Linked DNA regions of Runella sp. SP2. The protein of the gene in region 2 binds, or shares a complex with, the protein of the main gene of each other region. Links are inferred from orthologs where the notes say so. Each region holds a gene or a part of one and is shown on either strand. Other genes may lie near its edges.

Region 1 (11,866 bases), 3.5 Mb from region 2 along the record:
ACAAATAAATATCTCCCAAGTCTAATTTACATTTGTCGATAAAATCACTTTCAGCACGTCCAATTTTAACAGCATCTTGAAGCACCACAATGGCCGAATCTTTGTCATCCATGTAAAACGCGTATAAATTGGCCATGCTGCGCATCGCTTCTAAGGTGCGGTTGTTTTGTCCCAACTCCGATAATAATTTTCGATAATCATCAATCAGTTTACGCACGCTTGGTTTTTCAATCGGAAACGTGTTTTTCACTTGTTCTTCTCTGGCCACAATCACCATACGGCGTGCATAAGGATACAACTGCCCTTGCGGATATTCTTTGATCAGATAATCGAATGATTGAATGGCCGCGTTGTAATCTTTGTTTTGCAGCGCCAAGTTTCCTAAGTCAAAAACTTTTGTTCCGTTGTATTTGAGCCTTCTATCAAGTGCTCTTTCCTGGATGAATGCTTTTCCGAATTGTTTTTTCTGGGTAAAAAACCAAATCAGCATCTCAGCATAGAAAGTTTCATTTGGGTGCCGCTGAATTTTTTCATACAATACTTTCTCAAATTTCGCTTGGTCTTTTTCTTCTTTGAGAAAATCTTGCAAATAGTTTTGAATCACTTCTTTGTTTTGAATGGCCAAACCAAGACTCAGCAATTCTTCAATCATTTGTTCGGTCTTTCCCGTTTGGGCATACAATGACGCCAGCTCCATTTTGAAAATAGATTCGTTGCCCGCCGCAGCACGTCCTTTCAGTAAGGCCCCTATCGCCGCTTCTGTGTTGTCTATTTCCCGAAACTCATCAGAGAGTTCTTTATACGCATTGATGTCCTTAGAAGGCACTTGTGCTAGGCTTTCATCGTATTTCTGCATTGCTTGGGGCATTTGTCCCGTTTGTTCGAGCATGCGTCCCCAATAGAGCGTATATAAATAGCCAAACCGAGCGTCTGATTTTTGCTGGCGTTTGAAAAACTTTTCCGCTTCTTCAAAATCCTTCAATTTAATTGAACAGCTCACATACCTTCTCAGATAAATCTTGTTGAAGTCTTTGCGTAATATTTTTTGATAAAGCGCAACGACTTTATCACACTCTCCTTTTTGAAAATAGGCATCCGCTAAGTCAGCGTCGCTTTGCGCATAAGCCACACTGGTCATTAACCACAAGCCTAGCCCCACGAGTAGTATCCACACCCGATTTGGGGTTATACACACTTTTTCTTTTCCCATTATAAAAACAATAAACATTAATTTTTAAAACTATTAAAGTTAATTAAGGCCGGGGATAAGTGGAAAACAAAACTATTCACAAGTTTTCCACTTTATTCTAAAACGCTTTTGTGAATAAAATATAAGGTTATCCACTTGTTTTTATTTTTTTCCACAACTGAAATTACTGTTTTTCAAGCAAATAAACAATTGTTCACATTTTGCCGTGGATTGTGGATAGTCTTATCAACGATGTGGATGACTATTTGTCCACAAAATTCAGTGTGAAAAACACCTTGAAATGATGTGCAAAACCTGTGTAGATTCCCACACAGTGGATGTGGACAAATAATTCTCCACAATTCAAAAAGGTTATCGACACCCTTATCCCCGGATTATCCACTAAATTGTGTGAATGAAAACAGTTATCCACAATGTTGTTAACATTTTTTCCGCCAAATGTTCTTTTTTGTGAAAATGACGTTTCACAAAGTAAAACCTACCTACGCTCATTTTGAGTATGTACAAAAAATGCGCCAAGAGGCGCATTAGCTTTTCCACATTGTATGTGAATTGTGAATTATTTTGTGGATAAGTCTATATCTATACCACTCAAGACAAAATTTTTCTTGACTTTGATGACATCAGGATAAAAAAGAATGGGTTCGGCCAATTTTCGGGTTTTAAAATCGCCCGTATCCCACTTCCCATTCTGGTTTTCATCTACAATGACCCGAATATTATATAGGGCTGGTTTTAAGTAACTGAATTGGAATGATGGTTTTGTGGATGTTTTGACGACCTCAAATTTCTCGTCCAATAACTCTATAATAAATGGTTGCTTAGCTCCCTTAATTTCGCCTTCTAACATACCATATTCTTCTTCTTCCATGATGGGAAGTTTATATATCCGCTCTGGAATGGTGTCATTTTCTACGCTAAAAAAAGTGCTTTTGGGAAGGATTACCTTCAATAACTTACGGGCTGAAATTTGGTGGGTAAGGGTAAGGATTGTTTTATTATTTTCCCATGTATAATCGCTAGGAAGTAGCTGTTCGGTTTTGAGGCTATCGCTTACCAACTGAATTTGGTTCAACCTAGCCTCTGCTAAGGGTTTATTGAAGGTGAGTTTTAAAGTAAATAATCGAGGTTCGATTGGGTCATTGTCTTGGTGACTGGCTTTCATATCAAACGGTTCTCTATTGCTTTCGCTATTTTTTCCTGTGTTTCGAGCTTCTCGAAATTTGATTTTTTGAACGTGTTCAAAAGTGAGTCCTACGGAGTCTCGAATCATAATTTTTGCCACTAATGTATCTTTCCTACTTTTGGTATTGAAGAATTTCAACTCGCTTGGACCGTTCTGAAGGTAGGGAATGGAGTCGTTTGGATTATCAAATTTTACTTTATAATCCACAAATCCTTTGTCATAATTGATAGAATAATAATAAGTTCGTGGGATGGTTCCCTTTACTTTTGCAGGGGTAGTATTGGCTAAAAACAGCTTGAGGGAAGCGCCTGAGAATTGCGTAGAATCTTTAATGACGAGGCTATCTCTTAAATATGCAATCCTCTCCGTCTTCGGATTGTAGGTAAATGAACGGTTTTTGTCATCGAAAGCTACAAGTCGATAAAGGTTGGACTGAATATTTTCGATACTAAACCTTCCCGAACTATCAGACCGTGTAAAATACATTGGCTTCATTTTTTCGATATTGAGTGTATCCGAATGTGGGTAGAGGCCAACCAAAACATCAATCATGGGCTTGTTGGTCTGTACATCTTTCACCTCTCCCCTAACGAGTGCAGAGTCGATACCAATCCCTGTACTAAACACGAGTCGTAAATTTTTAGCAGGATTTTTTTCGCTAAAATCTTTGATAGCATCCCCAAACGAAAACGAATATGTCTTGGCTGAATCCAATGATTTTTTAAATACAAGCCGAACACTCGTTGGTTTGGCTTTGTACTCATACTCGCCTGGGTCGGGTGTAACCAACAATTTTTGCTGTAGGTTTTCGGCTACAATGTACTCGTCAAATTCAAGTTCAATGGTTTTTCCTTTGTAGTTGGTTTGCTTATTTTCAGGAATACTCTTTATCAACTTTGGCGGAATTGTATCTCGTTTTCCTCCCGTTGGAGAAATGGGTTGAGAGCAACCTAGTAGTAAGAAGTAAAAAGCAGCCGTCAGCAGACTGTAAATTCGAAGTGTATTTACTAACTGTTTTATGTCGAAGGAACTCATGTGTTGGGCGAAATTTTTAACAAAAATAAAAAGGGCTTTTGTTAGCCCTTGCAAATTAACATCTTTTAAAATGAGTTTATTGTTTGACGACTTTCTACCAAAATAAAAGGGAGCTTTGAAAGCCCCCTTTTATTTTGGTAATCAATAAAAATCAGCGTCCTATGTGGATTAATAAAACCGAAACATCTGAAGGACTAACTCCGCTGATTCTGGAGGCTTGCCCCAAAGTGTGCGGTCTAATGGTTTTAAGTTTTTGTCGGCCTTCAAAAGAAAGCGCAGGGACTTTGTCATAATCGAAATTGGGGATGATTTCGAGGTCTTCCAACTTGTTCATTTTTTCGACCATTAATCTTTCCTTTTCGATGTAGCTTTCGTATTTCACTTTTATCATGGCCTGTTCTGCCGACTCTTCATTAAAGCCATTTAAAAATGTGGCAAAGCTTTCACTGAGTTTTTTGATGTCTTCGATTTCTACATCAGGCCGTTTTAGCAATTGATACAGGGGCTGTTTTTCTCGAATAGGAGACGTACCTATCTCTGCCAAAATCGGATTTACTTCATTGGGCGTTACTTTCACTTTTTGAAGCTCTTCTAAAATTACCTCGGTATTGGCAATTTTTTCTTGTACACGAACTAAACGTGCTTCGCTGGCCAACCCTATCTTATGCCCTAATGCCGTGAGTCGAATATCGGCATTGTCTTGGCGGAGTAAAGTACGGTACTCTGCCCTAGAGGTAAACATTCGGTACGGTTCTTCCGTCCCTTTGTTAACGAGGTCATCAATCAATACACCAATGTATGCTTCGGATCTTTTTAAAATAAAAGCATCTAACTCGTGCGCATTTTGGTGCGCATTGATTCCTGCAATGAGTCCTTGACATGCTGCTTCTTCGTACCCTGTCGTTCCGTTGATTTGACCTGCAAAGAATAAATTACCAATCAAGTGAGTTTCTAGGGTGAGTTTTAGTTGAGTTGGGGGGAAATAATCATACTCAATGGCGTACCCTGGTCGGAACATTTTTGCATTTTCAAAACCTGGTATAAGTCGAATGGCTTTGTATTGAATATCCTCTGGAAGTGATGTCGAAAAACCGTTGATATACATTTCTACGGTTGACCAGCCTTCGGGTTCTACAAAAATTTGGTGACTGTCTTTGTCTGCAAAACGATTGATTTTATCTTCTACTGATGGACAGTAACGCGGTCCAAGCCCTTTAATCCGCCCCGTAAACATGGGTGATTTGTCGAACCCAGTTCTTAAAACACCATGTACTTTTTCATTGGTATAGGTAATCCAGCAACTTCTTTGATGGGTAAGGGGTGGGGTGTCGGTATAAGAAAACTTGCTTGGGATTTCATCGCCTGGCTGTTCTTCCATCTTTGTATAGTCTAGCGAACGACCGTCTATGCGAGGTGGCGTACCTGTTTTCATTCGCCCTGACTCAAACCCCAATTGAATAAGTTGTTCGGTGATTCCAGTGGCAGCCTTCTCCCCTACCCTACCTCCTCCAAATTGTTTTTCGCCAATATGGATTAATCCGTTTAAGAATGTACCGTTGGTTAGCACCACAGCCTTCGCGGTAATTTCCACGCCGAGTGAGGTTTTTACCCCAACAGCTCTGTTATCTTTTACAATAATTTCTTTCGCTGTGTCTTGCCAGATGTCCACGTTTGGGGTTTGTTCCAATGTCATTCGCCATTCTTCCGCAAAACGCATACGGTCACTTTGGCATCTTGGCGACCACATTGCGGGCCCTTTTGAGCGATTCAACATTCGGAATTGAATCATGGTTTTATCGCTAATTATTCCTGACTGTCCTCCAAGTGCATCAATTTCTCGTACAATTTGCCCTTTTGCTACACCGCCCATTGCTGGGTTACACGACATCTGAGCAATCGTGTGCATATTCATTGTGATGAGTAAAACGTGGGAGCCCATGTTTGCCGCTGCCGCCGCTGCCTCACAACCTGCGTGCCCCGCTCCTACTACAATCACGTCGTATTCTGGAAACATAAAGTTTTTGTTTAATTAATCAAATGTCGTGAAAATGTACTGTTTTGTGGAAAATCTAAAAATGTTTCACATGAAACATTTTTGTAAAGAGTCAGATTTAAGACTTCGGAAAGGTGGCAATGTATGTATCTTCCTTTTGTCTCATTACTAATTCGTCTTCATCTTCGTGGTCGTCATATCCCACTAAATGAAGAACACCGTGAGCAAGTACCCTTAATAATTCTTCTTTGAAGGTTTTTGATAATTGTTCGGCATTTTCTTTTACTCTGTCGATACTGATAAAAATATCTCCTTCAACAATCCCTTCTATTTCTTCTGAATTATCAAAAGTGATAATATCGGTATAAAAATCATGATTAAGGTATTGCTGGTTTACGCTAAGTAAGTACTCGTCAGAACAAAAAATGTAATTTAATTGGTTCAGTTCAAACCCTTCGGACTCAATGATGTCTTTGAGCCACGTCTTTGTTTTACGCGGATTAGGAATTTTAAAATCCACGTCTTCGTTGAAAAATTGAATCATTGGGAGGATTGAATATTGGTCGTAGTTCTACTATAATATGCTCGATAATAACCCAGTTTTGCCCGTAAATTACTGAAAACCAGCGTATTTTGTTGCTAGAAAGCATGGTTTCCCTAGACATTTGGGCGAAAATGAGTATCTAAAACGGGATGCTAAAACACTAAAAAAGCAGAGTAAAAGTAACCTTACTTCCTCTAAATTAATGAGTTAGCTTCTAATAATATAAGACAAAATTAAGGAAGAATAAGGGAAGTATCAAAAGAGTTGTTTCCACGTCCCTTTGATTCTGTTGTATTTGAGGGTGCTCGGAAGAGCTTTCCACCAATATTTATTGATAGTCACGGCAAAAGACGGTTGCATGTAACAATTGATGGCACAACCCTCGCAAGCAGGAAGACGGCCTTCTAGTGCGACTAACTTTTGAACTTCGTCAGAGAGATATAGCTCATATAAATTATTCTCAATCGCAAATTCTTTCAGCCCTAAATGATAACAGGGTAGTACGAGTTTGTTTTCAGGAGAAATGACAATGGTAGTACTACCAGCAAGGCAAATGGGGGAATCTGTGTGGTTTCCACCATCAAGACGTAACTGAATGAAGGCATCATTGAGATAAACATTGCTTTTTTTTCCCCACTGCCTAAGCTGCTGTAATGCCGCTGGAGACAGCTGTGAGCCCACTTTATTGTACTCAAAGACGGGATTTAGGATAAGTACAAGGCCGTGAGGTTTGCATATTTCTTGCCAAACCTTTTCTATCTGGTGAATATTCGACTCAAAAACGGTAAAAAGTATGTCTGGACGCTCTCCCAACGACTTCGCGATTTGGATAGACTCCATGACTTTGTCGAAACATTTTACCCCTCGGGATAAATCATGTTCGTCTCGCTCAGGAGAATCAAGAGAAAAATGGAGCATGTCAACCAACCCCCGAAGGCGATTGGCATATTTAGGATATAACAGGCAGTTGGTGGTAATGGTAGTCAACAGACCCAGCCGTTTACATTCCTTTAGCAGCTCGTCAAGCTGACGATGTAATAATGGTTCTCCTCCTGTGAAGTCAACGACTTTCACCCCTAATCGTTTCAGGGCAGCAAGATTAGCTTTGGCTTCTTGGAGGGTTATGTATGGTGAAGGTCGCTCCCAAATGTCACAAAAACTACAAGCGGCGTTACAGCGATACGTCACATAGTAATTACACAAGACAGGGTGGGATACAAGACGCATAGGGTGCAATAAAACTTTCTGGAAAGCTTTATACTTTCCAGAAAGTGGGAGTTTATTGAAGCATTCGTAGTAAACTCGCAAGCTTATCTTTTAAATCTTTGCGATCGACGATAAAATCTAGGAAGCCGTGTTCTAAGACAAATTCTGCACTTTGAAAACCTTTGGGCAAATCTTTACCAATGGTTTCGCGAATAACACGTGGTCCCGCAAATCCAATAAGTGCGCCAGGTTCGGCAATATTAAAATCACCTAACATGGCATAGGATGCCGTAACACCACCAGTAGTGGGATCTGTAAGTAAAGATATATAAGGAATTTTTGCCTCCGACAAGAGCGCAAGCTTGGCCGAAGTTTTTGCCATTTGCATTAATGAATAGCCTGCTTCCATCATTCGTGCGCCACCAGAGCGAGAAATCATCAAAAACGGCATTTTGTTTTGCAATGCGTGGTCAATCCCTCTGGCTATCTTCTCTCCTACTACCGAGCCCATAGAACCACCAATAAAGTTGAAATCCATGCAACTTACCACAATGTCGAGCTCATCCATTTTCCCATAAGCGGTACGCACGGCATCTTTTAATCCTGTTTTCTTTACGGTGTCACGGATACGATCGGGATACTTCTTTGTATCTTCAAAATTCAGAGGATCTCCCGAGAGCATATTGGCATCGAGTTCGGTGTATTCTGCATTGTCAAAAAGAACTGAGAAATAGGCTTCCGAACCAATTTTTTCGTGATAATTACATTTTACGCACGTATAAGCATTGACTTTATGTTCGCGAGTGTGCATAACATGCTTGCAGCTAGGGCACTGATACCAAAGCCCATCAGGAGCTTCGCGTTTCATTTCGGTGGGCGTCTGAATGCCCCTTTCTTTTCTAGTAAACCAAGACATGAGTTAGATTCGAGTTTTGATTTGTGTACATTGAGTTTAGATAAGACGCTGATAATCAAACTCAATAGTGTTTTGAGCCTTTTAAAGGCCGCGCCAAAGATACATAAGAAATCAATCTATGTGTCAAAGTGATAGATAATACTTGCGTTTTGACTCAGGAAAACGTTCAATAGCGTACCGTAATGCGGTTCGAGGCATTTGTTGGGTATGGGTATCTAAAAACTCTTCAAGGACAAGCTCGTCACGTTTTCCTACCTCGCGCAACATCCACCCTACTGCTTTGTGGATAAGATCGTGAGAATGAGATAATAGAAGCTCTGCAATACGCAAGGTGTCACTAAATTGATTGTGTTTGATAAAATACCAAGTGGATACCATTGCCACGCGTTGCGCCCAAAGATGAGGGCGTTGTGCCAAGTCATAAAGAATGCTGCGGTCTTGTTTCAATAAATAAGCACCAACAATATCGCGGCAGGTGACATCTACCAAATCCCAATTGTTGATGTAATCAAGGTGCGTAAGGTAAAAATCAAAAATTTGTTTCTGAGCGGTGGGGTCTTTTTTTGATTTCTGAAAATGCTTCATTAAACCAATCAAAGAAGCCATTCTAATTTCGTGATAAGGGCTAATAAGAAGCGCTTGCCATTCTGAAATAGACAGGTACGCGTATTTTGCAACCACAGACCGTATTTCGGGCATGGTAATGCCTAAAAATAAATCTCCTTCTCCATATTGGCCTTTCCCTGTTTTAAAAAAGCGCGAAAGAAAGGCAGCCTTTTCGGGGCTGCCTAGGGAGTATAAATCTTTTTGAATCGAATCAATTCCTGCCATTTTACCTTTTGTGCTTGTCTAAAACAATCTGAATGAACACTTCGTCAGGTGAATTTGGTTTTTGGAATAAAACAACGTTTTGACGCAGGAAAGCAGGTTTGTCGAGTTCTTTCTCCGAATATTTTCCAAAGGAAATATCGTGCACAAGGCGACGCAAAATTTCGGGGTCTTCCTGTGGTTCTTCAGGTGTTTTTTCAACAACTGGCGGTTTCGGCGGTTTTGGTGGCTCCTCAAAGGCAGGTTTTGGCGGCTGGGTTTGTTGTACTTCCACCTTTGGCAGCTCTTGCACAGGCTTTGTTACCTCAATTTTTGCTTCTTTCACCTCTGGCTTTTGCGGTGATACAGAAATAGGTGAATTGCTAGTAGTCGCTGTCGATTGCCTTGGATTATACTCCGTTGTCTTACGCTCTGTTGAAGGGGGTAACGAAGTATTTCTCTGTATGGTATCAGAAACCGATGGTAGTTGAACGGGCTCTTTTCGCTGCTTTACACTTGTGTCATAATTAAACGGCAAGTGAGAGTCTTCAAAACCCGCCGCAATAACTGTCACCAACAACTGATCACCAAGGGCATCATCAAAAATAATACCCACTTTACACATGTCAGCTTCGTCTCCGATGAGTCCTTCGATGTAGTCAGTAATAATCATTTGCTCATCAAGCGTAGCCATGTGTTCTTCTTGCGTACTTGAAGCAAGCGTCACAAGAATACGTTTGGCACCACGAATGTCACGGTTGTTGAGAAGTGGAGAGTTAAGCGCGGCCTCAATCGCCAATTCAGCCCGATGCTCGCCCGATGAAACCGCAGAACTCATCACAGACGTACCAGCACCTTGAAGTACTTTTTTGACGTCCATGAAATCGGAGTTGACACTTCCGTGGACGGTGATAATTTCTGCAATACTTTTTACGGCGTTTGAGAGAACGTTATCAGCGTGCTCGTAAGCACGGAGAATCGGTAATTTTCCGTATAACTTAGCCAATTCGTCGTTAAGAATCACCAGCACAGTGTCGCAATGTTCTTTGAGGGCATTGATACCATCGATGGCTTGGTTCTTCTTAATACGGCCTTCGTGGCTGTAAGGGGCAGTTACAACCGCAACGGTTAACATCCCCATTTCTTTGGCCACTTTTGCAATGACAGGAGCAGCACCAGTACCTGTTCCTCCCCCCATACCAGCAGTAATAAATACCATCTGGGTTGGAGGTTGCATCAATTGACGAATATATTCAATACTCTCTTCTGCAGCGCTGCGGCCAGTAGCAGAATCAGTTCCTGCTCCTAAGCCTTTGAGACTATCGGCTCCTAATTGAATTCTGTTATTGATAGGACTACGCATCAACGCCTGTTTGTCGGTATTACATACCACAAACACCACATCTTTGATGCCTTTTTTATACATGTGGTTGACGGCGTTGCTACCTCCCCCTCCTACACCAATTACTTTGATGATAGGGGCATCGTCTAAGTGGGTTGACTCTTCCATAACAAACTCGTAGTCGTGCTCAAAAACGTTTTTTCGTGCAAAAACCATATTTTCTTAAAAATAAACAAACTAGGTAGGGATATTTTGGCCTTTATTAATAATCGTCGTGTCCTTTGATGTCATCTTGGGTAAGACCTTTCCAAATAAAGGTACTGATTTCTTTAATGGTTGATTCCTGAGACGTGCTTTTGCGAAAACCAGGGATAGACCAGCTACTGCTTGGTTTTTTTTGCTCTGGCTCAGGACTAACCGTTGTTTTTTCGATTCGTTTATCGAGTGGTTTTACACTAGACCAGGCCAACCCTAGTGCTGTAGTGTAAGATGGGTCAGTGATAAGCGAATCAAGCGCGCTATTGCTTCGTTCGAGGTTTTTTGGCGAGCCAATCTGAACGTACATTCCTGTGATTTCTCGAAAAATGCTCTCAATTCCCTTAATTTTTGACGTCCCACCCGTCAATATGATTCCTGCACGTAATTTGTGCTCATATCCTGCTTTTTTGATTTCGGACAGAACTAAAGCGGCGATTTCACGCAATCTAGCTCTGGCAATCAAAATGACATTTCGTGCTACAATTTCGATGGGTGGAATACCTTCGGCAGTTGGGATAACCAACATTGTGTTGAGTGAACAGTTTTTTGGCTCGGTTTCGCCAAGGAATATTTTGGCTTCTTCAGCGCTTTCATGGGTAAGATGACAGCCCTCGCGAATATCGTTCGTAATGTGATTGCCTCCAAAAGGTAAGACTACAGTATGACATAATAACCCATCGTGATAAATGGCAATGTCGGTAGTTCCGCCGCCAATATCAACAAGTACAACCCCTAGGCTTTTGTGGTCTTCGGAAAGAATAGCCAAGCCAGAAGCCAGTGGAGAAGCCGAAAAACCATCTTCTTCATTGACCGAAAGGTTCGCTTTTTGGAGTGAGTCTTTGATTTGGTGCAACGCCGATTTTTTTGCGGTAATGATTTTAAAATCACCGCTTAATTTAAGTCCAGTATGCCCAACAGGGTCAATAATTTCGTGCTGTTCTCCAACCGAAAACTTGAGTGGAAGCAAGTGAATAATTTGATTCGTATCAGAATCAAACGTTTGCTGCATGGTTTCAAACAACGATTTTACATCTCTTCCTTGCACACCAACGGCGTGGCAGGCCACGGAGCCTGTTTCCGACGTTGTTGCTAAGTGTGTCCCACTTACATTGACAGATGCGAATAGGTTATGAGATAACAAATCAATGCGATCCGCTTTTTTGGCTGCCATTTCGAGCGCTTGACGAATGGCGTCTTTGGTTTTAATAGGGTTATTGATGTTCCCACGATGAACACCTTCATTGCGGGCTGACCCCATCCCTATCACCTGAAGCATCGTATGGTTACTTAGCTTTTTGGGTTTTGCTAAAACCGCAGCTACTTTGGTGCTACCAATGTCTATTCCTAAATAAATTTCGTGTTCTGACAT
Region 2 (16,744 bases):
AACCGAACGACTGATTCCATTGGTATAGACTTTCATGCAGGCGTCGTTAGCCGTGTGACAAAATCCAATATCGTCCGAGCGAATAATCAGACGGATTTCGTTGGAGGTTTGGGCCAATAAGCCCTGAGTCAGGCATAATAATGCTAGGAGTATCTTTTTCATGGGTTTATTTTTTTCTCGCAGATGGGCGCAGATTAAATGCACGCTGATTATTCGGTTATTGTGCCTTCGTTAGCAAACCAGTACGTCCACGTTTGGCCTTTGGGGAGTTTCCAAGTGTTTAGGTCAAAGCGCCCGTCTCCGTTGAGGGTCGCGGGGATTTTATACACTTTTACGGCTTTTCCGCCACGGTTCCACGTCAGTTTTTGTCCTGATTCGCAGCGCTCTGGTTTTTTTTTGTTGGCCATAATAAAATAAGCTGCTTGACTCCCAAAGACACGGGCAATGCCTTTTTCATCAATGCACACCGAAGTTTTTTCATCAACCCCAATTCCTTTGGCCTTCATTCCCCAATCTTGTTTCATTCTAGCCAAAAAAGCCAAATGCCGCCCGTGCCGACTGCGGTTGCTATAGTGAGTATCGGTAATGGTGTTTTTTAGGATTGGTATATCAATAAAACCGCCGTTTAAAAGTGTCATTTTGGGATGAAAAGGATTCGTTAGGGCTTCTTCCGAGTTGATACCGTCGTTGAGCGCGGCAAAACCTACTTCCCCCAAAATAGCGCAACCCGCACTCGTTCCACCGATAGGTGCTTTTTTGACGTGAATCAAATAATTGATGGCTTCTTCAACGGGGGTATCTTGCCAAAACTTTACATAATTTCCTTGGTCACCACCCGCAATAAAAAGAAGTTCGGCTTGCTTAATTCGCTGTCCAACAGCGGGATTCAACGCCAATTCTCGGTTGTTAATCAGCAATGTTTCTACCGAATTGACTCCACCTAAGCCATAAATAAAATCATTGTAGCCCGTAGCGCCACTGGCACGAATAATGACGACATCGCCGCCTTTGGCATGTTCAATCATCCACTGCAAAGCTTCTTTGACATCGGTACTTCCGCCTCCTAACACAAAGCCCGTTTGGGTCGGGACGGTGACATCGGCCGTGTCGCCTACTATCCCAATGGAAGCAGGGGTAGCACCCTTTGTTTGGGCAAATAAGGTGGTTATTTTTAAAAATAGAAGTAAACAAATCAAGCGCATTGGGAGAGTAAGTTTAGATGAAGTGTACAAATAAAAGAGTTATTCCTTCGTTTTTTGTGTGCCGTGAAAAAAATAAGACCTTTGGGGTCGAATTTATTGTAAAATTTATTTGTATGAATCTTTTCCGTTCGTTGGCTGTCCTTGCGCTGGTAGCTGTTGTTGTATCAAGTTGTGCTCCAGGTTACACGCCTGTTACCAACCAAAGTCCGCATTTAGCCCTTGGAAATCCAAGTAATGCCCAAACCAATCCTTCGTCGTACGACAATTATTTATTGAACAAACCCCAATTTGCGCTTTCGTACAACCGTTCCAAAGGCCATGCCAACTGGGTAGCGTGGGAGTTGTCGCCAAAATGGTTGGGAACGATTGACCGCCAAAACGATTTCCGTCCTGACGAAGCTTTGCCGCAAGATTGGCCTAAAATAAAACCCAGCGACTATTCAAGTTCAGGATTTGACCGTGGGCATTTGTGCCCGTCGGCCGACCGTACCAATTCGACGAGTAGCAATTCGAGCACTTTTTTGATGACTAATATGATTCCACAAGCGCCCGACCTCAACCGAGAAGCGTGGGAGCACTTGGAACAATTTAGTCGGGAATTAGTCGAGAAAGGCTACAAACTGTACATAACAGCAGGTGCCTATGGCACAGGTGGCGAAGGAAGCAAAGGCACTGCTACGAAGCTCGACGATGTGGTCAATGTCCCTGCGCGGGTGTATAAAATCATCGTAGTATTGCCAGGAAATGCGTCGGTAAATGAAATCAATAGCTCCACGCCCGTAATTGCCGTCGATTTCCCGAACAAAAACAGTACGGTCAAGAACACAAGCTGGATTCGCTATATCACAACCGTGAGCGAATTGGAGAGAAAAACGGGCATGGATTTTTTCAGCAGTCTCCCCTCTTCTACCCAATCGGCACTCCAAAACGCACGATTTGACTACCGCAGCACGTCCATTAATGTTGACACCAGATGCAGCGTTTATAACGGCAACTCTCTCTATATTGGCAAAAGTGGGGGCTGTTATTACCTCACGGCCAGTGGCAAAAAAACGTACGTTGACCGCGACTTATGCGACTGTAAATAAGCGCTTTACTCTCCCCAAGCGGTTATCATTACTGTGCGAGCACCTCCATCGTTGCGGTGTTCGCACAAATAAATTCCCTGCCAAGTTCCTAGCGCTAAACGCCCATTTCTTACGGGAATCAGCACCGAAGCACCTAACATTGAAGCTTTTAAATGCGCAGGCATGTCGTCAGAACCTTCGTAATCGTGGCGATAATCGGGGTCGTTTTCTGGGACGGCCTTGTTAAAAAACGTTTCAAAATCTTGACGAACCGTAGGGTCTGCGTTTTCATTGATGGTCAACGATGCTGACGTGTGTTGGATAAATACTTGGCACATTCCTACGGAGATTTCGCGCAGTTGCGGAAAAGCCTGCAAAACTTCGGCAGTTATGAGATGAAAGCCTCGTTTACGGGGTTTTAATTGGAGTTGTTGTTGAAAGAGTTTCATTGAAGAATAAATGGCTAAATTATCAAACTGTAAAGATTGCTAAATTATATCCATCCTAAAATCCCACGCCTTCAGGCTAGGGCTATATAATTGTTCAACACTTGCATTTCCCAACCTAAAGGCATGGGGTTTGTTGAAGAAAGTATAAAATGGCTATATTCGTGTATTAGTTTAAAACTTGTAGAGCCAAAAAATTTTTAGTAAATTCATTTCGTGAACAAGAGACAACATATTGAGCTTGACTTCTTGATAGATAAGTTAACCAACTCTATTTAAAATATAGTAACTGTACGCGAACTTATCAAAAAATGTGCCTATAGGCACTACCTATTTGTAGTTATAGAGACCTATTTTCTTATTTTAGTGTGCCGTAGGTACACAACATCGCTTACAAGTAGTGTACCTACGGCACACCAAATCGGACAAACCCTCATTGTTCTACAAATGTTAAGCCTCTATGAGGCACAAAACCAAGTACTTATCTTGAAAACTATTGCTTTTGCTTGCCGTCTATCTTTTCAAAGAGGACACGAAGGCAATATTTCGTTTTTATCAAAATCACAACTCATTGAACATTACGAAAAAACTCTTGGCGCCATCCATTTTGGGGGACGTATTATGATTATTGAAACGACGGCAGCCCTCAAACTAATTAATAAATATTTCAAAAACACAAACTTATGAAAAAACAAATCATAGAACCCGATTTTATCGGTGGTCAGGGCGGATTAACTAAAGAAGAAGAAAATGCCCTATCAAAATACTTTGCAGATAAAAAAGTAAAAAACAAAAAAAGGATTAATGCACAGGCAGTACCCACTAAGATGTTTTAACTCCCTCTACGCCCGAAACGCCGTAGGGGTCATTCCTGCGTGTTTTTTGAAGAAATGATTAAAATGAGCAGGCTCTTCAAACCCCAATGAGTAACTGATTTCGGACACATTCCGATGCGTGTGGCGCAACATCGCTTTGGCCTCCCCCATCAATCGTTCGGCAATGTGCTCGGTGGTCGTTTTTCCCGTACTTAGTTTTATCGCTCGATTGAGGTGATTGACGTGGACATTCAACTTTTCGGCGAAGTCTTTGGCAGAGCGCAATTGGAATTTTTGAGTAGTAGGCTCAACGGGAAACTGACGTTCGAGCAGTTCCATAAAAACATTCGTAATGCGCGCATTGGCATCAATGTTCCGATACAGTTTTTCGGAGGGCTGGATTTTCAGCGCATTATGAATAATTTCCATAATGTAGTTCCGAATGAGGTCGTTTTTAAAACGATAATCGGACTGAATTTCTTCGAGCATTTTTTCATAAATCGCCCCAAAACTGCGAAACTGAGCTTCGTCCAGCATGTAAGCAGGCTTTCCTCCAGGGGCATACATGGGCAATTCTCGCAAACTATTTCGGAGGTGGTCGCTAAAATATTCTCCTCTAAAAATGCAAAAAAAACCCGTACGCTCGTTTCCCAAATGCTCCATGGTGTAGGGAACTTCGGGGTTAAAAAACAACAATGTCGCTCCGTTTACTTCCAAGCTTTTATCGGCATAGTGATACACAAAATGCCCTTTTATCAGCGAAATTTTGTAAAATTCTCGACGCGCATACTTCAGCGGCGCTTTTTGAGTAGGCGCGTGGTCTTCTACCCGAAATACGTTGAAATGCCCAGGGTCGTTGGGATGGACTTCAGGAAGCGTCGCATATTTTTGCCGATAAAATTCTTCTAGGGTTTCGACGGTTGACATTGCTGTTTTCTTTAATTACTCAAATACAATACAATGGTTTATCGACGATCAGCACCTTGGCGTTCAATCATCCAAGCGGGGTATTCAGCAGGTAATTTGCTGATTAAATCCAAACGTGCCAATTCTTCGGCGGTTAGACTCACCTCGGTCGATTTGATGTTGTCGGCCAACTGTTCTGGTTTTTTAGCGCCAATAATAACCGTAGAAACCGAAGGTTGATGCAGCAACCAAGCAAGCGCAATTTGAGCTACGGTTACTCCTTTTTCGGTAGCTATTTCGCGCATCACTTCAATGATGTCATAGGCTTTTTCTTTGTTGATAGGCGGAAAGTCAAAATTGGCGCGGCGAGCATCTTCGGGTGTTTCGTGGCGACCATATTTCCCGCTTAATAAACCGCCCGCCAACGGACTCCAAACCATCAAGCCTACTTTTTGGTCTTGAAGCAACGGTACAATTTCGCGTTCCAAATCACGACCTGCAATCGTATAATAAGCTTGTAAAGAAACGAATTTTGACCAATGGTTACGCTCCGAAATCCCCAAGGCTTTCATGATGTGCCAAGCCGCCAAATTGCTGCAACCGATGTAGCGAACTTTCCCGCTCTGAACCAGTATATCCAGCGCAGACAAGGTTTCTTCCAAAGGCGTAACGGGGTCAAACCCATGGATTTGGTACAAGTCGATGTAGTCTATTTGGAGGCGTTTGAGGCTTTCGTCAGCTTGTTGCAAAATGTGCTTGCGAGTCAAACCCGTTTGGTTAGGCCCCGCGCCCATGCGCCCTCGTACTTTCGTAGCAATCACCAATTCATCGCGATTTAAGCCCAATTCACGAATGGCCTTGCCAGTCATTTCTTCGCTAAGGCCCTCGCTGTAAACGTTGGCCGTATCAATAAAATTAATCCCCGCCTCTACCGAGGCTTTCACCAAGGCATTTACTTCGTCTTGTGGCAACGTACCAATGGCAGTCCACATTCCTTTGCCTCCAAAGGTCATGGTACCTAAACACAATTCCGATACTTTCAGTCCTGTGTTTCCTAACAAGTTGTACTTCATAGCTCGTTTGTTTTTAACTTTTGATTGAAAATTAACAATGCAAAAGTAGAAGTTGGTTACAAACGGATGCTTGTTTGAATCAAACGGATGCTTGTAAAATTCAAACAATTATCTTTTTATTCCACAACCCGAACTCCGACGTACGAGGAGGCATTTCCCGAACAAAATACTTTATGTACTGCTTTTTGAAAATCGCTCGCTTCTGCTTTGTAAATATTCAAGAACTTCTGGGGGTTACGGTCAACCAACGGAAACCAGCTACTTTGCACCTGAACCATGATTTTATGGCCTTTTTTGAAACGGTGCGCCGCATCTTGCATATCGAACTTTACGTGTTCAATTTTGCCAGGCTTCATCGGTTCTGGAGTGGTAAAGCTATTTCTAAACTTAGCGCGCATTACTTCGCCACGCACTAACAATTGAAAACCGCCCATCGCTTTACGGGGATTCTCGGGGCTGTCGTTTGGCGCATCGCCAGGATAGACGTCGATTAATTTTACAATAAAATCGGCATCAGTTCCCGTTGTTGATACAAAAAGGTCAGCAAAAACATTACCCGAAATCGTAACGTCCTCCGTTAACACGTCTGACTCAAACACCAATACATCGGGGCGTTGCGAGGCAAAACGCTGATCTTCGTACATAAAGTCACTACCTCTAATCACCCGAATCTCCGATGTATAAGGCACAGGCCGCGCTGGGTCGCTGGTGTATTCGTTGTACGCGGGTTCTTTTCCTTTTTGAACACTTTCGGGGGTTGGGTTAAACGAAAGTTTACCGTCGGGGTGGAAGTACAATTTCTTTTCTACCGAATTTTTGGGCGGCCACTGGTCGTAGGTACGCCATTGGTTAGCACCCGTTTCAAAAATGTATGCCTCGGGTAATTTAGGATCGGGCGCATCTTTCAAATGGTGATTGAAAAAAGGCAATTCAATGTTTTTTTGGTAAAACTCACTCGTCGCTGAGCCAAAACGAATGTGCCCCAACGACTCGCCTTTTCCGCGCGCCCAACCTCCGTGAATCCACGGCCCCATCACCAAACGGTTCGACGAGGATGGGCTATTTTTTTCAATACCTTCGTAGGCTTTCAACGGCCCGTACAAATCCTCTTGGTCAAACCAGCCCCCAACAACCATTACGGCAGGTTTTACATTTTTGAAATGTGGAACAGGCGTGCGCGACTGCCAAAACTCGTTGTAGGTTTCGTTTTCCATCAACTGATTCCAAATGCGGTTTTCGCCTTTAAAAATCCGCTCGTTAACATTTTTCAATGGCCCCAATTTCATGTAAAAGTCATAGCCATCGGGCGTACCATAGGCCGAAAAAGCAGGGCGAGCTTTGGGTGCAGGGACGGGACGTGGCGCACCAAAACCTGAAATAAAAGCAAATGTTCCCATCAAAAAGAAAGCGCCGTTGTGATGGCGGTCGTCACCCATAAACCAGTCGGTCACAGGGGCTTGCGGGGAGGCTGCTTTAAGCGCAGGATGGGACTCAATGGTCGTCATGGTTGAATAATAACCAGGCGACGAGATTCCCCAAGTCCCCACTTTGCCGTTGTTACCTTCAATATTTTTCACCAACCATTCAATCGCATCGTAGGCATCGGAGCTTTCGTCGTTGTCGGTTGCGTTTTTCTTATTCGGAATAAAAGGTCGGTAGGCTTCAAAACTGCCTTCCGACATGTATTTCCCACGGACATCTTGGTAAACAAAAATATACCCATCGCGCGCAAATAGCATCGACGGCCCTAAGGAAGTTTTGTAGAGTGTATCTCCGTAGGGTGCGACACTATAAGGAGTCCGATTAAGCATAATCGGGTACTTTTTCCCGCTTGCAATGTCTTTGGGAACATAAATCGACGTAAAAAGTTTAACACCGTCGCGCATCGGAACCATGCGTTCCATTTTGGTATAATGCTGGCGTATATAGACAGAATCTTCATTGATTTTAGGGGTTTGCGCCATCGATAGCTGCACCAAACCAACCAGTAAGAGGGTAAACAAAAACTTCATTTGGGTCATGGATTATAGTGAAGTGTAAAATAGAAAAATTGTTACTTTCCAATGCAAAACTTACTGAAAATATTGGCTAATAAATCATCCGTAGCGATTTGACCCGTGATTTCTCCCAAGTGGTGCAATGCCAAACGAATATCTTGTGCCAAAAAGTCTCCCGTAATTCCTATCGCAAGGCCATTCAGAACGTCCGATAGGGCTTGTTGCGTTTTTACCAAGTGTTCATAATGGCGTAAATTGGTCACCACGGTATCGTCAGCGGCTTTGGCAGCCACTGCCACTGCGACCAATGCTTTTTTAAGGTCTTCGATGCCCGTACCTGTTTTGGCGGAAATGTGGATTTCAACCTCACCCCCTGCCCCTCTCCTTTCTGGAGAGGGGAGTAATGTTAAGCCCTCTCCAGAAAGGACGGGGCCGTCCAACGGAGGGTTGGGTGAGGTTAACCTTATAATCTCTTCTAAAACCGTATCGATTTTATCCAGAACTTGCTCATTCGTAAAACGGAGGGTGGTTATTCCGTAAATTTTATTTAGCTCATCCGTTCTTAACGTATCATACGCCTTTTGTTCAGGATTTTCGTGAATCCCGCCATCCAGTTCAATAGCTAACCGATGTTCTGCACAATAAAAATCCAACACAAAACCCTCTTGAACAGGATGCTGACGCCTAAACTTTAGATTATTTAACTTTCTGTTTCTCAGGATTTCCCACAAAAATTGTTCAGCCTCCGTTTCTCTTTGACGCAAATTTCGTGCATTCTCCAAGACTTCGGGCGGGATTTTATAGTTCATGGGTTTAAATCCTTCTTCGACGAGAAGTTGAGATTTTGTTTTAACCTCACCCCCTGCCCCTCTCCTTTCTGGAGAAGGGAGTAATGTTAAGCCCTCTCCAGAAAGGAGAGAGTTGGGTGAGGTTAAATCCGCTTTATTCCTTACCCACAACACTTTTTTTCCCTCCTCTAGCCCTTCCGCCAACTGCTCCACTTCGGCGTAGGTTTCTGGGCTATCAAACAACAGCACCACCACGTCGGCTTGGTTCATGGCTTTTTTAGAACGCTCAATCCCAATTGACTCCACCACGTCAACCGTCTCACGAATACCTGCCGTATCAATGATTCGGAATTTGATACCATCTAGGTAAAGGAGATCTTCGATAACGTCGCGGGTGGTTCCTGCAATCGACGTCACAATGGCTTTTTCTTCGTTCAAAAGCGCGTTCAGCAACGTCGATTTCCCCACATTCGGCGCCCCAATGATGGCCACGGGAATCCCTTCTTTAAGAGCATTTCCATAATCGAAGGAATCAATGAGGGGTGCGATGGTCGTTTGAAGGTTATTTATCAACGCCCGTAAATCGTCCCGATTGGCAAATTCAACATCTTCTTCGCCAAAATCCAGCTCCAATTCTACCATGCTGGCAAAATGAATCAGGTCTTCGCGCAGAAATGCCAATTTTTTTGAAAATCCACCCCGAAGTTGGTTCAAGGCCGTGCGGTGACTCGCTGCCGAATCGGCAGCAATCAAATCGGCTACAGCCTCAGCCTGCACCAAATCAAACTGCCCATTGAGAAACGCGCGTTGCGTAAACTCCCCTGGACGCGCCAACCGTGCGCCATTTTGAACGAGGAGCTTCAAAATTTGGCGAATGATATAATCTGAGCCGTGGCAAGAGATTTCGACCGTATCTTCTTTGGTAAACGAAGTTGGCGTTTTAAAAACGGCGATTAAAACTTCATCAATGATTTCGTTGCCCGAACGAATGGTTCCAAAATGAACCGTATGGGAATCAACTTTTGTCAGGTCTTTGCCCTTAAAAAGTTTATTGACGACCGCAAATGTCCCTTCTCCTGACACCCGAATAACGCCAATGGCTCCTACCCCCGACGGAGTCGCCAAGGCACAAATAGGTTCTTGCTGAAAAACCATTAGAAAGTTTTTGCACGTTTAAAAATAAAGACAATTTTAGAAGTCATTCCTTCATAAGCATTCATATCCAAAGAATTTACCAACTCCCATCCTTCGCTTGCCATGCTATTGAGCTTATCTTCAATGTCTTGTGGGTCAAGTTTTGTTCCCCAAAAACCTCCAGGTTTTACCTCAATTACTTTGTATTCGTAGGTTTGCATTTTTATCCTATTTTGTCTGTTAGCAGTATCTCTTTTTTTGCTAACGCAAAGGTAATGCTTTCGGGTTTCGTTGTCCTAGAAGAATTCCTAAACTAAATCCGCCCGTAATTGAAGGCGTAGTTTCGTAACTGCCTGGGCGAAGGGTACGAAAATTAAATAAGTCTCGATTCCAAAACCAGTTGTTTATAGTTCCCTCCTCAGCATCGTTGGTAACCAAGAGTTTACGAAATCCGCCTCCAAGATACAAATCAATCACCAAACGCCTTGGCACAACTACCTGATAACCAGCTTTTACGTGACTAGCCGAAACCCGACGGCGGGTTTTCACGAGCCCTTCTTCAAAATAAGCACATCCCCCCGTTGCGGGGTTACAATCTCTGCCCAATGCCCGATTTTCTTTGATAAAAACCTCTTTTCGGTAATATTCAGCAGCCAAATACCAGCTTCCTCGCTGTGAATAAGGGTCAGAAAAATAATAACGGCCTTGGGTTCGGAATCGGAAATTATTTTTGCTGGCAAACTTTTTCCCATCTTCCCAAGGACTCAGGGCCGCATTACCCCAACCAGCTTCTTGATAGATACTCCAACGCGTTGCAATCGGTATTTCTGCCCCAAGTGTGAGCGTATTATCGGGGTCTATGAGGGTTGTGGGAACTGTTTTTAAAATTACTTTGGGACGAAGTGTGTCTTGAGCCCAAAGCGTTTTGCCCATTAAACTAAACAAAAAGAGCCAGTACAAGCTAAGTTTTTTCATGCTATTAGTGTTACGGTTCAATGGCTAATTTGCTCAACACCTCCAGCTTACCGCTCTCTTGCAAGCCGTATTGAACCAAGCCGCCGTCGCCCGTCACAATTAAACTTTTGCTCGTGGGTATCACATCGTACGCTTTAATGTCTCCTATGACGTGTTTCAATTTAGGCTGTTTGGGGTCAACTAGGTCAAAAATTTTCATTCCCCGATCACCTTCACATACAAACAGTTGTTCGCCAATAACGCCCAAACCGTAGGGCGATTCCATCGTTTGGGAATTGATTAACCTTGGGCTTTTCAAATCAGTGACGTCAACCACGTCCAACGTACTAGCGGTTGCCACTCTTCGGCAGCCCGAGCCACCACGGAGCGTAACATAAGCATAATTGCCCTGCACCACCACGGGGTCGCAACTTTGAACGTGAAAATAGCTCGACAACAACACAGGAGAGTCAGGCTGCTGGTTATCAAAAATGTACATCCCAGCATTTGCCCCGATGAAAAGGGCATTTTTGTACGGAAAAATCGTCTCCAAACCCACCGTCAAAGGGATAGTTTTTGCCGACACAGGATTGGTTGGGTTAGCGATATTATACACTTGTAGTTTGTCGGGTAAGACGCAATAAAGCACATCTCCCACAATGGCAAATCGGGCCATCGAACCGCCCGTACCCGTTTGACTGTTAGGGTTCACGTCAGCACTTTTGTCGGTTGCACAGCCAAGGGCTACTGCAAAACAGAGCGCACAAAGGGTAGCTAAGTTAAAATTTTTCATAACGATTGCTTAACGGAAACATTTAGGACGATTCATTTTCACTTTTTCCCAACCCACCACAACACCTTTAGAAGGTTCTACGCACTCAAAATAAGTCTCATTATAGGGCGGATACAAAGGAGACGGAAACGCATTTTTGATTCGTTTCTCTACTTTCACTTGGGCGGGGTCTGCGATGTTGAGCACCACAAAATCAGGACCACTATCCGCATACAAGAAGTTTCCTTTCACTGCCATGTCAACATTCCCCCAAATCTTGATGAACGACATCTTTTTGGGGTTTCGTGGGTCGGCGTTGTCTATCAAATGAATCCCTTTACCTTGTTCATTGATAAACAAATAATTACCTCGAACGTAGATTTTTCCAGGTTTTTTCAACGGCTGCGGCGCTTCGGTTGTTACTTGGTTCACCTCATTTTCAGAAGCATAAATCGGGCGGTAAGCTTCCCCGCTGAACGCAGGTGCTCCCGCAGGGGGTTCATTGACATCCACACCAGATTGGCACCCCAGTACCAGCCCTATGCCGATGAGTACAAGGAAATGTAATTTTTTCATACGTTTTCCAATTTTTATTTGATTGACAAAAACTCAAGTTTACCTTCTTTAACCCGAATAACCTCTTTGTAAACCAACGTATCGTTAATGTCACGGTACTCCATAGAAAGATGTTCTCGGTCGAAAGTTAGCCAGGCAAATCCGTTGAAACCGACGTCAATGCGCCGTAATGTAGTACGTTTTCGCTGATCATAAAAGGCAATCGCCTCTTTGTTATTTTTCGGTTCATCAATTTCCGAAGGCATCCCTCCGTTCCCAATACACCGACCATTAATAGTTAAGTTGGTGAGTTGTTTAGGATGATATACCACCATTCGGTGCTCGTGCCCCCATATCCATATAACAGGACGCACGGCATCGCCCAAAAGTTGGGAAAGCTGCTTGGCGGGCTCTGGAAACGACTTACGAAACGAAGAAAAAGGAGGATGATGACTCAGAAACACGATACCACGTTGGTCGGCGGGGTTTCCTAATTGCACTTGTTCGCGAAGCCACGAAAGTTGTTCTTTTCGAAAATGACAATCGGGGGGTGAAAGCACTTCTAAAAACGGGCGCCCCACCGACGTATAACCCGTATCTAGCCCAATAACGCGCCAGTGGTCATTTTCCAAACAAAAAAATCCCGCTTTCTGAATCCGTACCGAATCCCCTTCTCGAACCCCCATCGTGGGGAGTAAATACTTGAAAAAAGCGTCCCCGTTGGAATACATTTCGTGGTTTCCCGACAAGGCCAAACTGCCCCATTTCCCGCGTGGCCAAGATGCCTTGGGGCTCGTAAAATTGGCAGCTACTTCGCTGGGTGTACCGACAAAATAAATATCGCCCAAGTGAATCGAATAGTCAGGTGAGTGCGATGCCACTACTGCTCCCACAGCGTCGGATTCTGGGGTATCTGATGCCCAATCTGAAAGCAACGCAAGTTGGGTTAAGCCATTTTTTTCTTCCATTCGGAAAATGCCATTATCGTCACCCTGGGGATAGCTTTGGTAGGGATGACGCTTTCCAAAACGGCTTTTAAGATAATGGTAAGCAAAACCAAAGACATTGTGCCACAAAAACTCCGTTAGGGTACGGGTAGTATCGAAAGAATTGGAGGATAATTGGGTCTGCGACTGTTGCGTTCGGAAGTGGTTTTCGGCTTCGGTATGACCAACGGCAACATACTCTTTTAGTTCACGTTTGGGTGGTTGTGACATGTAGAAAAAATTACGAATCGATAAAATGCTGTAAAACCACTTAATTTATATTTTTTTAGTTTATCTCAATAAAATACCCAATCTGCAAAAAATCACGACCAGTTTCATCGTTTATTTTGTAATCAAGTTGGTGTAAATAGCCAACTTGTAGGACTGTAGATTTGGACGGCTTTAGATTGAGCGCAACCTGCACTCGGTTTCTTTCAAAATAGGGTTCTCTATCGGTAAAAAACAGTTCATTGCTCAAGCTAATTTGGAAAGGTTTGTAGCCATTTTTTTCTTTTCCAAACGGATAAGCCAGCCCCAATCTGTACCTGAATCGATTACGGTACCCATTGATGGTAAATCTTAGTTCAGCACGGTACCGCTGTTCTACTTTTAGCTTTCCCAATGATTGATTGACAACTATTTGGGGCCAAATTCGGAACTCATCATTGTTTTTTGGCAACACAAAGTTGCCCCCTTCTGCGTAGGTTTGATAACTACCCGCCCCCAATGTCAGCATTGCATTGGGATGAATTTTATAAGTAACCCCACCCTTGTATTCGTAGTAATGGAAGTTATTATAAAACAGCAAAGACCGTAGCTGGGCCTCTCCAAATACACTCCATTTATCGCTTACATTGTACTTCACGTTTATAATGTTCCAACTACCTAAGTCCTTTTTTTGGGCGTTAACTTTTGTAACATAAACAACTGGAACAAAAATTAAAGGCAATAGTTTTTTCATTTTATTCTTACCCACTCTCTGTTTATTTTAAACAAAAAAAGCGTCAGAGACGCTAAACTATATTCGTCCCAAAATAACGGAACAAGCAAACAACTATATTACTCTGTGTTTAGTAACACCTCAGACCTTCAGAATCGTAAACTCCACTCGGCGGTTTTTCTTACGAGTTTCTTCGATTTCGTTACTGGCGACGGGTTTGGTGGAGCCCCAACCTTTAATTTGGATGCGCGTCTCGGCAATTCCTTTTCCCATTAAGTATTTCTTGACCTCTTTCACTCGATTATCCGACAGCTCCATGTTAAGGTTAAAATCGCCCTGGTTGTCGGTATGACCTTCCACCAAAATTTCCATGTTGGTGTACTTATTCATCATTTCGGCGATGCGGTCCAAATCGGGCAGTGACTGGGGTACAAGCTCAAATTTACTTTGCTCAAACACCACCGTATTGAGCGTAATCTTCTTTCCTTCTTTGATAGGAACCAATAAAATATTCCGTTTGATGTCGCGGTAGCGTTTGTCTTTGGAAAGATCAACGATTTCGTCCAATGGAAAAAAACCATCTTTCACCGCGCTCAGTCGATACGATTCTTGCACTGGAAGCAAAATTTTATATTCCCCCGTTTCGGGGTCGTACTCAACTTTCGAAACGTTTGAATTGTCTTTCAGCAAGTTTGTCACTACTTCCGTTGTCACAGGTTTTTTGGTATCAGCATCCAACACACTCCCCGAAATCATGGCTACGGGTTCGGGACGAATGGCGGAATATACCTTGAAACGAAAAATATCTTCACCACCCATGGAATTTTGCATTGAACTCACGTAGGCATAGTCACCAGAAGCTGGTATGCTCAAAAAACCGTCCCATTGAGGTGTATTGATAGCGGGCCCTAAGTTCTCAGGTTGCGACCATTTCGTCCAGCTTTCGTCTAATCGGCGCGTGATAAAAATGTCGCCTCCGCCGTAGCCCGCGTGGCCGTAGGACGTAAAGTAGAGCGTTTTGTTATCAGTAGCAATAAAAGGCGCACTTTCTACGTCGGCAGTATTAATGACACTTCCCATGTTGAGGGGTTTGCTCCACGTGCCGTCGCTCTTTAAAAATGACACGTACAAATCGCGATCACCGTTGGTATCTTGCCGCTTGACCGACATGACCAATACATTTCCTTTGGGGGAAAGGGCAAACTCAGTGTTGTTGCGTTTATCAAGGTTGTAAATATCTTCAATTTTACACTCAACTGGCATACTCCATCCCGATTTTGAACGGGTTGACTTCGATAAACCAAAAGTCATTGTTCCATCTGGACGATAGACGTTCATCAAGTACAACGTCTTTCCGTCGGGAGAAATACTTACGATGGCATTGTTGTCGGCATTATTAATAGGATTTCCCATGTTCTGAGCTTCCCCCCACAGTTCGCCTTGACGGGTTGAAAACCAAACATCTTGATTTTCTGCACCGCCAATATTTTTCTCAAATTTCCCCCTTGTAAAAAATATCGTTTTCCCATCGGGCGAAATCACTGGTGCTACTTCTTGGGCCTTAGAATTGACCCCTACGCCTAAGTTCTCTTTAATGATTTCTTTGGGAGCATCTTTATACACATTGATTTTAAGATCAAAGGGCTTGGCAGAAGCGTTTAAGCCAATGGCATCAATTTGATTGTAACCCTTTACCCGAATCGGATTTAAGACTACTTTGACTGAACTAACCTCAAACGTAGTGTCGGGCATGTTAAGCGATAGTACACGGCCTACATCCGACAGAACGGGCATCCCATTGTCAAGCACTGACACCTCTTTTCCAGCAGCATCGTAGGCAAAAACTTTGGTAATACAACCCTGATTAAAATTTTCGACAATTACTATTTGGCGTGCTTTTTGTGGGCGCTCGAAACCAACTTTTATCCACTCTTCTACATTAGAATCGGCATTGTAGGGCGACCATGCACAGGCAGTTTCGCCAAAAGGAGGTATCGAATTGGGATAGCCCAAGGCTTGCACCGCCCTGTATTCTTTGCCCGTTGACTCTTTGATGTATTCAGAAGAAAAACCCTGTAACTTGCTGGCCCACTGCACCTCTTGTGCGCGGCAAAGACCCACAAAACCCAAAAAACAGTACAACCAACACGTTATCTTGGTCATTACAGCGATGAAGTAAGTTCTATTTTATGTGTTTATTTTCGGTAAAAATAAGCAAAAATCGTTCCAAAAACACCTTCTGGTACAGATTTGACGGATTTACTTGCGGCCTACATTTCCCAGCAACAATAGCCAATCTTCATCCAAGGTAGGTGGCGTAAGTTCCCTGATTCCCTGCGGTTTAAAATAGCCACCAATGAAGCGTTTGTTGGTCTGGGGATTAATCCATAAAGCGCGAATATTTGTACCATTTATTTTGCCAACATTCACTTTTAATGTCCTACTTGTGGGTATATAAATGGCCGCCATTCGGTTGTTGGGCAATACCGACACCACACTATAATCATCATTTCCGTACGTACCCCGCCCTTCAACCAAAACCTCATCGGTGGTATCGGGTCGAAACAAGTACCATGGCAATCCGCTAAAAATTTTGTAATACAGCTCCATATCCTGTGCGCCTCGTAGTTGGAGTTTTTGCCGCCAATCGTCCCCAAAATCAGCGACTGAGCTTCCGTAACAATGCCCACTCCCACCACTTAAAAGCGACCAATATGCCTGCCGACGAATCATTTGAGCATTTCCATCTTTTTCATCTTCATACTGTGATTCACCTAAAATAAACACCTTTCTGGGGTTTTTGTTATGTTCTTTTAACGAGGCTTCATAAACCTGGGGCATTTCCATCGTCCACGCACCAGTTTTTCCCCGAAAGTAAGTATATGTCATACTAAAATCTAGCCAAGCCTCTTTTCCCGCCACATCTGTACTGGAGTGTGAACTTGCCGCGTGGTAAGTCATCAGGTGATGCGGTGCTTCGGCTTTGATGCCCTCTGCCATTGCCCGCTGCACTATTTCCTCCTGTTGCGGGTCACGGTCGCCGCCCATTACCCAGAGTATATTTGAAAATTTATTAAAGCGTTTCCCCAAATACCCCCCATACAAGCGG

The links.
Region 1: the proteins of mnmE (region 2) and mnmG are in contact, whole or in part, in a solved structure (PDB 9HIP), measured with the Escherichia coli proteins. The link is inferred for Runella sp. SP2 from one-to-one orthologs.

What each region holds. Positions count from the first base shown.
Region 1 is NZ_CP031030.1:5,846,960-5,858,825, forward strand. Bases 3,015-5,944 are described here. They hold mnmG (tRNA uridine-5-carboxymethylaminomethyl(34) synthesis enzyme MnmG), read right to left. Parts: upstream 5,446-5,944; coding sequence 3,583-5,445; downstream 3,015-3,582. Other genes in these bases: DTQ70_RS23525 (Ig-like domain-containing domain), read right to left, coding at 3,015-3,431; ybeY (rRNA maturation RNase YbeY), read right to left, coding at 5,543-5,944. In the rest of the region: DTQ70_RS23520 (tetratricopeptide repeat protein), read right to left, coding at 1-1,174; more of DTQ70_RS23525, read right to left, coding at 1,770-3,014; more of ybeY, read right to left, coding at 5,945-5,968; DTQ70_RS23540 (radical SAM protein), read right to left, coding at 6,224-7,195; accD (acetyl-CoA carboxylase, carboxyltransferase subunit beta), read right to left, coding at 7,248-8,090; DTQ70_RS23550 (DNA alkylation repair protein), read right to left, coding at 8,214-8,921; cell division protein FtsZ, read right to left, coding at 8,923-10,407; cell division protein FtsA, read right to left, coding at 10,502-11,866. UniProt on the Escherichia coli protein: NAD-binding protein involved in the addition of a carboxymethylaminomethyl (cmnm) group at the wobble position (U34) of certain tRNAs, forming tRNA-cmnm(5)s(2)U34.
Region 2 is NZ_CP031030.1:2,297,913-2,314,656, forward strand. The notes cover bases 7,007-9,918. They hold mnmE (tRNA uridine-5-carboxymethylaminomethyl(34) synthesis GTPase MnmE), read right to left. Parts: upstream 9,450-9,918; coding sequence 7,563-9,449; downstream 7,007-7,562. Other genes in these bases: DTQ70_RS09740 (CocE/NonD family hydrolase), read right to left, coding at 7,007-7,521; DTQ70_RS09750 (DUF4177 domain-containing protein), read right to left, coding at 9,449-9,649; DTQ70_RS09755 (DUF3575 domain-containing protein), read right to left, coding at 9,690-9,918. Outside these bases: DTQ70_RS09705 (ChbG/HpnK family deacetylase), read right to left, coding at 1-162; DTQ70_RS09710 (cyanophycinase), read right to left, coding at 210-1,202; DTQ70_RS09715 (DNA/RNA non-specific endonuclease), read left to right, coding at 1,316-2,290; DTQ70_RS09720 (secondary thiamine-phosphate synthase enzyme YjbQ), read right to left, coding at 2,296-2,718; DTQ70_RS09725 (hypothetical protein), read left to right, coding at 3,202-3,402; DTQ70_RS30660 (hypothetical protein), read left to right, coding at 3,399-3,551; DTQ70_RS09730 (AraC family transcriptional regulator), read right to left, coding at 3,558-4,457; DTQ70_RS09735 (aldo/keto reductase), read right to left, coding at 4,496-5,509; more of DTQ70_RS09740, read right to left, coding at 5,626-7,006; more of DTQ70_RS09755, read right to left, coding at 9,919-10,403; DTQ70_RS09760 (LVIVD repeat-containing protein), read right to left, coding at 10,414-11,175; DTQ70_RS09765 (hypothetical protein), read right to left, coding at 11,185-11,730; DTQ70_RS09770 (metallophosphoesterase), read right to left, coding at 11,745-12,926; DTQ70_RS09775 (DUF2490 domain-containing protein), read right to left, coding at 12,982-13,560; DTQ70_RS09780 (OmpA family protein), read right to left, coding at 13,777-15,798; DTQ70_RS09785 (DUF4038 domain-containing protein), read right to left, coding at 15,895-16,744. UniProt on the Escherichia coli protein: Exhibits a very high intrinsic GTPase hydrolysis rate. Involved in the addition of a carboxymethylaminomethyl (cmnm) group at the wobble position (U34) of certain tRNAs, forming tRNA-cmnm(5)s(2)U34.